Regions from separate parts of the Pseudomonas sp. MBLB4136 genome, predicted to be linked through region 1. Evidence: predicted binding sites of a transcription regulator. Region 1 holds the regulator's gene; the other holds the start of a gene.

The links. Region 1 encodes FliA, which starts transcription of late flagellar genes. Its sites were predicted from a motif close to CTAAAGTTTNNNNNNNNNNNGCCGNTAA; they were not measured.
Region 2: ACSX1D_RS10425 (methyl-accepting chemotaxis protein) is a predicted target of FliA. The motif match lies at 2,224-2,251, and genes of this name have one in related genera.

The regions. Positions count from the first base shown of each region.
Region 1 is NZ_CP196713.1:3,067,419-3,071,838, reverse strand. Features, by position in the region: gene flhF (flagellar biosynthesis protein FlhF) at 1-591, shown strand, start outside; gene fleN (flagellar synthesis regulator FleN) at 697-1,536, shown strand; gene fliA (RNA polymerase sigma factor FliA) at 1,533-2,279, shown strand; gene ACSX1D_RS13790 (chemotaxis response regulator CheY) at 2,414-2,788, shown strand; gene ACSX1D_RS13785 (protein phosphatase CheZ) at 2,808-3,596, shown strand; gene ACSX1D_RS13780 (chemotaxis protein CheA) at 3,607-4,420, shown strand, end outside.
Region 2 is NZ_CP196713.1:2,266,532-2,270,951, reverse strand. Features, by position in the region: gene acnA (aconitate hydratase AcnA) at 1-2,128, shown strand, start outside; gene ACSX1D_RS10425 (methyl-accepting chemotaxis protein) at 2,282-3,847, shown strand; gene ACSX1D_RS10420 (DinB family protein) at 4,083-4,420, shown strand, end outside.

The sequences.
Region 1 (4,420 bases):
GTGCTCAAGCACGGCGCCCAGAACATCGCCCTGGTCAGCATGGACAGCTACCGCATCGGCGCCCAGGAGCAGGTCAAGACCCTCGGCCGCATCCTCGGCGTGCCGGTGACCCTGGTCGATCCCGGGCAGTCCCTGACCCAGGCCCTGGCGCCCCTGGCGCGCAAGCGCGTGGTGCTGATCGATACCGCCGGCCTGCCGGCCAACGACCCGGCGCTGCGCATGCAGCTGGAAGCCCTGGCCAGTCGCGGCATCAAGGCGCGCAACTACCTGGTCATGGCGGCTACCAGCCAGAGCCAGGTACTCAAAGCCGCCTATCACAGCTACAAGCGCTGTGGCCTGAGCGGCTGCATCCTGACCAAGCTCGACGAGGCCACCAGCCTCGGCGAGGTCATGGGTCTGGCAATTGGCCAACGCCTGCCAGTAGCCTATGTGGCCGATGGCCCGCGCATTCCCGATGACCTGCAGGTGCCGCGCAACCACCAGCTGGTGAGCCGGGCCGTGGGCCTGCAGTCCGCGGAAGATCCGAGTGAAGACGCGATGGCCGAGATGTTCGCCGGCCTCTATCAGCAGCCGGCACGCCGCGCCGGTTAGCCGCGCGGCAGCAATGACTCAGTGGCACGAGGTGCGGGTTGGCCTGGTGTCGGATTGGCGGGGTACGCTTAGGCAAGCGGATCCAGTCGACCTTAGACAAGGTGTATAGAGAACATGGGTATGCATCCCGTACAGGTGATTGCGGTGACCGGCGGCAAGGGTGGCGTCGGCAAGACCAATGTGTCGGTGAACCTGGCCCTGGCCCTGGCCGATATCGGCCGCCGGGTCATGTTGATGGACGCCGACCTGGGGCTGGCCAACATCGACGTGCTGCTGGGCCTGACGGCCAAGCGCACCCTGGCCGATGTGATCAGCGGCGAGTGCGACCTGCGCGACGTGGTGCTGCAGGGGCCGGGCGGCATCCGCATCGTTCCGGCCGCCTCCGGCACCCAGAGCATGGTGCAGCTCTCGCCCATGCAGCACGCCGGGCTGATCCAGGCCTTCAGCGATATCAGCGAAAACCTGGACGTGCTGATCGTCGATACCGCGGCGGGCATCGGCGACTCGGTCGTCAGCTTCGTGCGCGCGGCCCAGGAAGTGCTGGTGGTGGTCTGCGATGAGCCGACCTCGATCACCGACGCCTATGCCCTGATCAAGCTGCTCAATCGCGACTACGGCATGAACCGCTTCCGCGTGCTGGCCAACATGGCCCACAGCCCGCAGGAAGGTCGCAACCTGTTCGCCAAACTGACCAAGGTCACCGACCGTTTCCTCGACGTCGCGCTGCAGTATGTCGGCGCGGTGCCCTACGACGAGTCGGTACGCAAGGCCGTGCAGAAGCAGCGGGCGGTCTATGAGGCGTTTCCGCGCTCCAAGTGCGCGTTGGCATTCAAGGCGATCGCGCAGAAGGTCGATGCCTGGCCGCTGCCGGCCAACCCACGCGGTCATCTGGAATTCTTCGTCGAACGACTGGTGCATCAGCCGGTCGCGGACTCAGCGGTATGACAGCAGCCTCCGGACTTCGTATGTATAACAAGGCGCAAGGGCAAGATTCCCAGCATCAGTTGATCGAGCGCCATGCGCCCTTGGTCAAGCGTATCGCCTACCACTTGCTGGCGCGTCTGCCGGCCAGCGTGCAGGTGGATGACCTGATCCAGGCCGGCATGATCGGCCTGCTCGAGGCGGCGAAGAAATATGACGGCAGCAAGGGCGCCAGTTTCGAGACGTTCGCCGGCATTCGCATTCGCGGCTCCATGCTCGACGAGGTGCGCAAGGGCGATTGGGCGCCACGCTCGGTGCACCGCAACAGTCGCATGGTCAGCGACGCAATTCGGGTAATTGAGGCCAGAACCGGACGTGACGCTAAAGATCACGAGGTTGCGGCCGAACTCCAATTGAGTCTCGAAGATTACTACGGCATTCTTGGCGACACTTTGGGCAGTCGCCTGTTCAGCTTCGACGACCTGTTGCAGGACGGCGAGCATGGCGCACTGAGCGAAGACGCCAATGCCACCCATCATGAACCTTCGCGTGATCTGGAAGACGAGCGCTTCCAGGCGGCCCTGGCCGATGCCATCGCCAACCTGCCGGAACGCGAGAGGCTGGTGCTGGCGCTGTATTACGATGAGGAGCTGAATCTCAAGGAGATTGGCGAGGTGCTGGGGGTCAGCGAGTCGCGAGTCAGCCAGATACACAGCCAGTGCGCGTCACGCCTGCGTGCGCGACTGGGTGAGTGGCGCGCGCGATAGCCCTGGGCAGGGCGCTGATGGAAATTGCCGGTGCAGTGGTTGCACAACGCTCTGCCAGGCCGGTTTCACGATTAAGGGCGTAGCCAGCGGCTGGTTACGTTTAGGACTGTACGGAGGTCGACTTGGACAAGAACATGAAAATCCTCATCGTTGATGATTTCTCAACGATGCGACGGATCATCAAGAACCTCCTGCGTGACTTGGGGTTCACCAATACCGCAGAGGCCGACGACGGCACCACCGCGCTGCCGATGCTGCACAGCGGCAGTTTCGATTTCCTGGTGACCGACTGGAACATGCCTGGCATGACCGGTATCGACCTGTTGCGCGCGGTTCGGGCAGATGAGCGGCTCAAGCACTTGCCCGTGCTGATGGTTACCGCGGAAGCCAAGCGCGACCAGATCATCGAGGCCGCTCAGGCCGGAGTGAATGGTTATGTAGTCAAACCGTTCACAGCCCAGGTGCTGAAAGAGAAGATCGAAAAGATCTTCGAGCGGGTCAACGGCTGATGTCTGCCGCGAGGGCGCTATGGAACACGATGATTCCCAGCAGGACGACCTCGAGTCGACCCTGAAGTTAAATGCTCGCCAGTTGGTCGATAGCCTGGATCAAGGCAACTTCGGCGATGCGGTGCAGCTGATCAATGAACTCAACAAAGCCCGCGACCGTGGTCTGTACCACGAAGTCGGCAAACTGACGCGCGAGCTGCACAACGCCATCGTCAATTTCCAGCTTGACCCGCGCGTGCCCCATGCGCAGGAAGTCTCGCAGATCACCGATGCCACCGAACGCTTGAACTACGTGGTGACGATGACCGAGAAGGCCGCCAACCGGACCATGGACCTGGTCGAGCAGAGTGCACCACTGGTCAACGACCTCGGCAGCGAGGCCCAGGGCCTGAGTGCCGAGTGGGGGCGCTTCATGCGTCGGGAAATGGGCGCCGAGGGCTTTCGCGAGCTGGCCAAGCGCATCGAGCTGTTCCTGGCTCGCAGCGAGCGCGACAGTGCCAAGCTGTCGGGGCACCTCAACGACATTCTGCTCGCCCAGGACTTCCAGGATCTGACCGGCCAGGTGATCAAGCGGGTCACCCAGTTGGTCACCGAGGTGGAAAGCAACCTGCTCAAGCTGGTGCTGATGGCCAGTCAGGTCGACCAGTTCGCCGGTATCCAGCATGACCATCAGGCGCTGCGCGCCGAGCTGGCCAAACAAAAAGAGCCTTCCCATGGTGAAGGTCCGCAGATTAATGCCGAAAAGCGTGAAGACGTCGCCGCATGTCAGGACGACGTCGACGATCTGCTTTCCAGCTTAGGTTTTTAGGAGCACGTTTATGAGCTTCGGCGCCGATGAAGAGATCCTCCAGGATTTCCTGGTAGAGGCCGGCGAAATTCTCGAGCAACTGTCTGAACAGTTGGTCGAGCTAGAGAGCCGCCCGGACGATATGAGCCTGCTCAACGCGATTTTTCGCGGCTTTCATACCGTCAAGGGTGGCGCCGGCTTCCTCCAGCTCAATGAGCTGGTGGAGTGCTGCCATATCGCGGAGAACGTCTTCGACATCCTGCGCAAGGGTGAGCGACGGGTCGACGCCGAGTTGATGGATGTGGTGCTGGAGGCGCTCGACGCGGTCAATGGCATGTTCGCCCAGGTGCGCGAGCGGACCGAGCCGACGCCGGCCAGCGAGGCGTTGCTGGCCGCGTTGGCGCGCCTGGCCGAACCCGCCAGTGCCGACGAGGCGAGCCAGCCGGCTGCCGCCCCGGAGGCCCCTGCCGAAGTGCGTGCGGAGCCGGAGCCGACCCCGGTACAGGCGGTGGCTGCCTCGACGGATATCACCGACAGCGAGTTCGAGCAGTTGCTCGACTCCCTGCACGATGCGCCGGCCGAAGCCTCTGCAAGTGCCGCCGGCGCCGACGAGATCACCGACGACGAGTTCGAGGCGCTGCTCGATCAGCTGCACGGCAAGGGGCAGTTCGCCGCCCCCGGCGCGGCCGAACGCACGGCGGCGGTCGCAGCCGTCGCTGCCGCGCCCGCCGCGGCATCCGACGAGATTACCGACGACGAGTTCGAAGCCCTGCTCGATCAGCTGCATGGCAAAGGCCAGTTCGTTCCCCCCGTCGCCTCGGCAAGCGCCGGCGCGGCGGCGCCAG
Region 2 (4,420 bases), 800 kb from region 1:
CACCCTGGTCGGCACCGACTCGCACACCACCATGATCAACGGCCTCGGCGTGCTCGGCTGGGGCGTCGGCGGCATCGAGGCGGAAGCGGCGATGCTCGGCCAGCCAGTGTCGATGCTGATCCCGGAGGTCATAGGCTTCAAGCTCACCGGCAAGCTAAAGGAAGGCATTACCGCCACCGACCTGGTGCTCACCGTCACCCAGATGCTGCGCAGCAAGGGCGTGGTCGGCAAGTTCGTCGAGTTCTACGGCGACGGCCTGGCCGACCTGCCGCTGGCCGACCGCGCGACCATCGCCAACATGGCGCCGGAATACGGCGCGACCTGCGGATTCTTCCCGGTCGATGAGATCACCCTGGGCTATCTGCGCCTATCGGGGCGGCCGGAGCAGCGCGTCAAACTGGTCGAGGCCTATTGCAAGGCCCAGGGACTGTGGCGCGAGGCCGGCCACGAGCCGGTGTTCAGCGACACCATGGCCCTCGAACTGGATAGCGTCGAGGCCTGCCTGGCCGGGCCCAAGCGCCCCCAGGACCGGGTGGCCTTGTCCCAGGTCAGTAGGGCCTTCGATGAGTTCATGGGCCTGCAGATGAAGCCCAGTCCCAAGGAGGAAAACCGCCTGCTCAACGAGGGCGGTGGCGGTACCGCGGTCGGCGCCGCCGAGCAGGCCGGCGAGGTCGATTACCAGCACGATGGCCAGACCCACAAGCTGAGGGACGGCGCCGTGGTGATCGCGGCGATCACCTCCTGCACCAATACCTCCAACCCGAGCGTGATGATGGCCGCCGGCCTGCTGGCCAAGAACGCCGTGGAGAAGGGCCTCAGGCGCAAACCCTGGGTGAAAAGCTCGCTGGCCCCCGGCTCCAAGGTGGTGACCGACTACTTCAAGGCGGCAGGCCTCACCCGCTACCTGGATGAATTGGGCTTCGACCTGGTCGGCTACGGCTGCACCACCTGCATCGGCAACTCCGGCCCATTGCTCGAGCCTATCGAGAAGGCCATTCAGGAGAACGACCTGACGGTGGCCTCGGTGCTGTCGGGCAACCGCAACTTCGAGGGCCGCGTGCATCCACTGGTGAAGACCAACTGGCTGGCCTCGCCGCCGCTGGTGGTGGCCTATGCCCTGGCCGGCAGCGTGCGCATGCACATCGGCGAGGAGCCGCTGGGCCATGGCAAGGACGGCAAGCCGGTGTACCTGAAAGACATCTGGCCGAGCCAGAAGGAGATCGCCGAGGCCATCCAGAAGGTCGATACGGCGATGTTTCACAAGGAGTACGCCGAAGTCTTCGCCGGTGATGAGCAGTGGCAGGCCATCCAGGTACCCGACGCCGACACCTACGCCTGGCAGGCCGACTCCACCTACATCCAGCATCCACCCTTCTTCGAGAACATCGCCGGCGCCCCGCCCCATATCGGCGATATTCACCAGGCGCGGATTCTCGCCCTGCTGGGCGACTCGGTGACCACCGACCACATCTCCCCGGCCGGCAACATCAAGGCCGACAGCCCGGCCGGGCGCTACCTGCGCGAGCAGGGCGTCGAACCCAGGGACTTCAACTCCTACGGTTCGCGGCGCGGCAACCACGAGGTGATGATGCGTGGCACCTTCGCCAACATCCGCATCAGGAACGAGATGCTCGGCGGCGAGGAAGGTGGCAACACCCTGCATGTGCCGAGTGGCGAGAAACTGGCGATCTTCGACGCGGCGATGCGCTATCTGGAAGCCGGCACGCCGCTTCTGGTGGTCGCCGGCAAGGAGTACGGTACCGGTTCTTCCCGCGACTGGGCGGCCAAGGGCACCAACCTGCTCGGGGTCAAGGCGGTGATTGCCGAGAGCTTCGAGCGCATTCACCGCTCCAATCTGGTCGGCATGGGCGTGCTGCCCCTGCAGTTCAAGGCCGGCCAGGACCGCAAGACCCTGCAACTGAGTGGCAAGGAGACGCTGAGTGTCTGCGGCCTGGACGGGGTGGAACTGCACCCGCACATGAACCTGACGGTGGAGATACGGCGCGAGGATGGATCGGCCGAACGCTTCGAGGTGCTGTGCCGCATCGACACGGTCAACGAGGTGGAGTACTTCAAGGCCGGCGGCATTCTGCATTACGTATTGCGACAACTCATCGCCGGTAGCTGAGTCCAGCGTGGCAGGGCTCCCTGCCCTGCCACAGCGCGGGCGCCAGATGGCTGATTTAGGTCAACACGGCGTGCCGCGCAGCCATTATTCTTGCCCTCAACTTTCGCTCGCGGCAGCCGACAATTCGGTATCGCCTTCAGGGACTCCTCAGCCATGCGCAACAATCAACCGATCACCCAGCGTGAACGCAGCTTTCCGGCCCAGCAGCGGCTGATCTCCACCACCGACCTCAAGGGCCAGATCAGCTACTGCAACGACGCCTTCGTCGAGGTCAGCGGGTTCAGCCGTGACGAACTGCTGCGCGCGCCGCACAACCTGGTGCGCCACCCCGATGTACCGCCGGCCGTGTTCGAGCACATGTGGAACACCCTGAGGCAGGGGCGACCGTGGATGGGCATCGTCAAGAACCGCTGCAAGAACGGCGACTACTACTGGGTCAACGCCTATGTCACACCGGTCCTGGAGAACGGCAAGGTGAGCGGCTACGAGTCGGTGCGGGTCAAGCCGAGCAGCGAGCAGGTACGCCGCGCCGAGGCGCTGTACCAGCGGCTCAATGCCGGCAAGTCGGCGGTGCCGGGCAGCGACAGCTGGCTGCCGGTGCTGCAGGACTGGCTGCCGTTCATTCTGATCGGCCAGCTCGGCTTTCTGCTCGGCGCCTGGCTCGACTCCGGCTGGGGCTTTCTGCTCGCCGCCCTGCTCTCCGTGCCGCTCGGCCTGGCTGGCCTCAGCTGGCAACGACGCGGCCTGAAGCGCCTGCTGCAACAGGCCGAACAGACCACCAACGACCCGTTGATCGCGCAGATGTACACCGACAGCCGCGGCGCCCAAGGACGCCTGGAGATGTCCATGCTCAGCCAGGAGGCCAGACTGAAGACCTGCCTGACCCGTTTGCAGGACAGTGCCGAGTACCTCACCCAACAGGCCAAGCGCGCCGACACCCTGGCGCGCAACAGCTCGTCCGGGCTCGATCGCCAACGCCAGGAGACCGAGCAGGTCGCCACCGCGATCAACGAAATGGCCGCCACCACCCTGGAGGTGGCGAGCAACGTGGCGCGCACCGCGATCGCCACCCAGGAAGCCAACCGCCTGACCAGTGAGGGACGCAACATCGCTGCGGAAACCCGCGAAGCCATCCAGCGCCTCTCGGTGTCCGTCGGCGAGACCGGCGAGACCGTCACCCGCCTGGCCCAGGACAGCAACGAGATCGGCGGCGTGGTCGACGTCATCAAGGGCATCGCCGACCAGACCAACCTGCTCGCCCTCAACGCCGCCATCGAGGCGGCGCGCGCCGGCGAGATGGGCCGCGGCTTCGCCGTGGTGGCGGACGAGGTGCGCTCGCTGGCCCAGCGTACCGCCGAATCCACCGGGCAGATCCATCAGTTGATTGCCAAGCTGCAACGCACGGCCGAAGAGGCGGTGATGACCATGGAGATCGGCCGCAAGCAGGCGGATGACGGTGTCGAGCGCGTACGGCAGGCCGACCAGGCACTCGCCGGAATCAGCGATGCGGTGGCCAATATCGCCGACATGGCCAACCAGATCGCCGCTGCCGCCGAAGAGCAGAGCGCTGTAGCCGACGAGATCAACCAGAACATCACCAACATCGCCCACCTGGCCGACCAGACCGCCGGCGAGGCCCAGAGCACCGTCCAGCTCAGCGGCGAGCTCACGGCCACGGCGCAAGGCCAGTATTCCCTGGTAGAACGCTTCAACCGCTGAGCCGGAGGCGCGCCGCCACCTGGCGGCGCGCCCGTTGCGAGCCAGGCCTGTCCGCCCTGCCAGAGTCTTTCGACCCGCCTGCCTTCGCGGCCCGAGTTATCGGGCTATTTTCCCGGAACAATACAAAAGGGGTCACTTCGCCCTGCCCGCTGCTGAAGCCTGAGCCTCAGGCTGCACGCCGGGCGCGACCAGCTATCAGGGCGATTACCCCACGCCCCCAGAGGAATGGACTCCAATGAACCTGCAACAGCACTTCGATCTGCTCGCCCGTTACAACCAATGGATGAATGGCCAAGTCTACGCAGCCGCCGAAAAACTATCGCCCGAGGCGATAGCACAGGATAGAGGTGCGTTCTTCCGATCCATTCTGGGCACGCTGAATCACCTCATCGTGGCCGACACGGTCTGGCTGCAGCGCTTCGCCCAGCATCCCGCATCAGCACCCAGCCTGCAGCCCGCCTGCGAGCTGCCGAGGCCCGCCTCCCTTGAGCAAGTGCTGTTCAGCGACTTCGGCCAGCTTTCCGAGCGTCGCCGATGGCTGGACGCACTGATTTGTCAGTGGCTTTCGTCCCT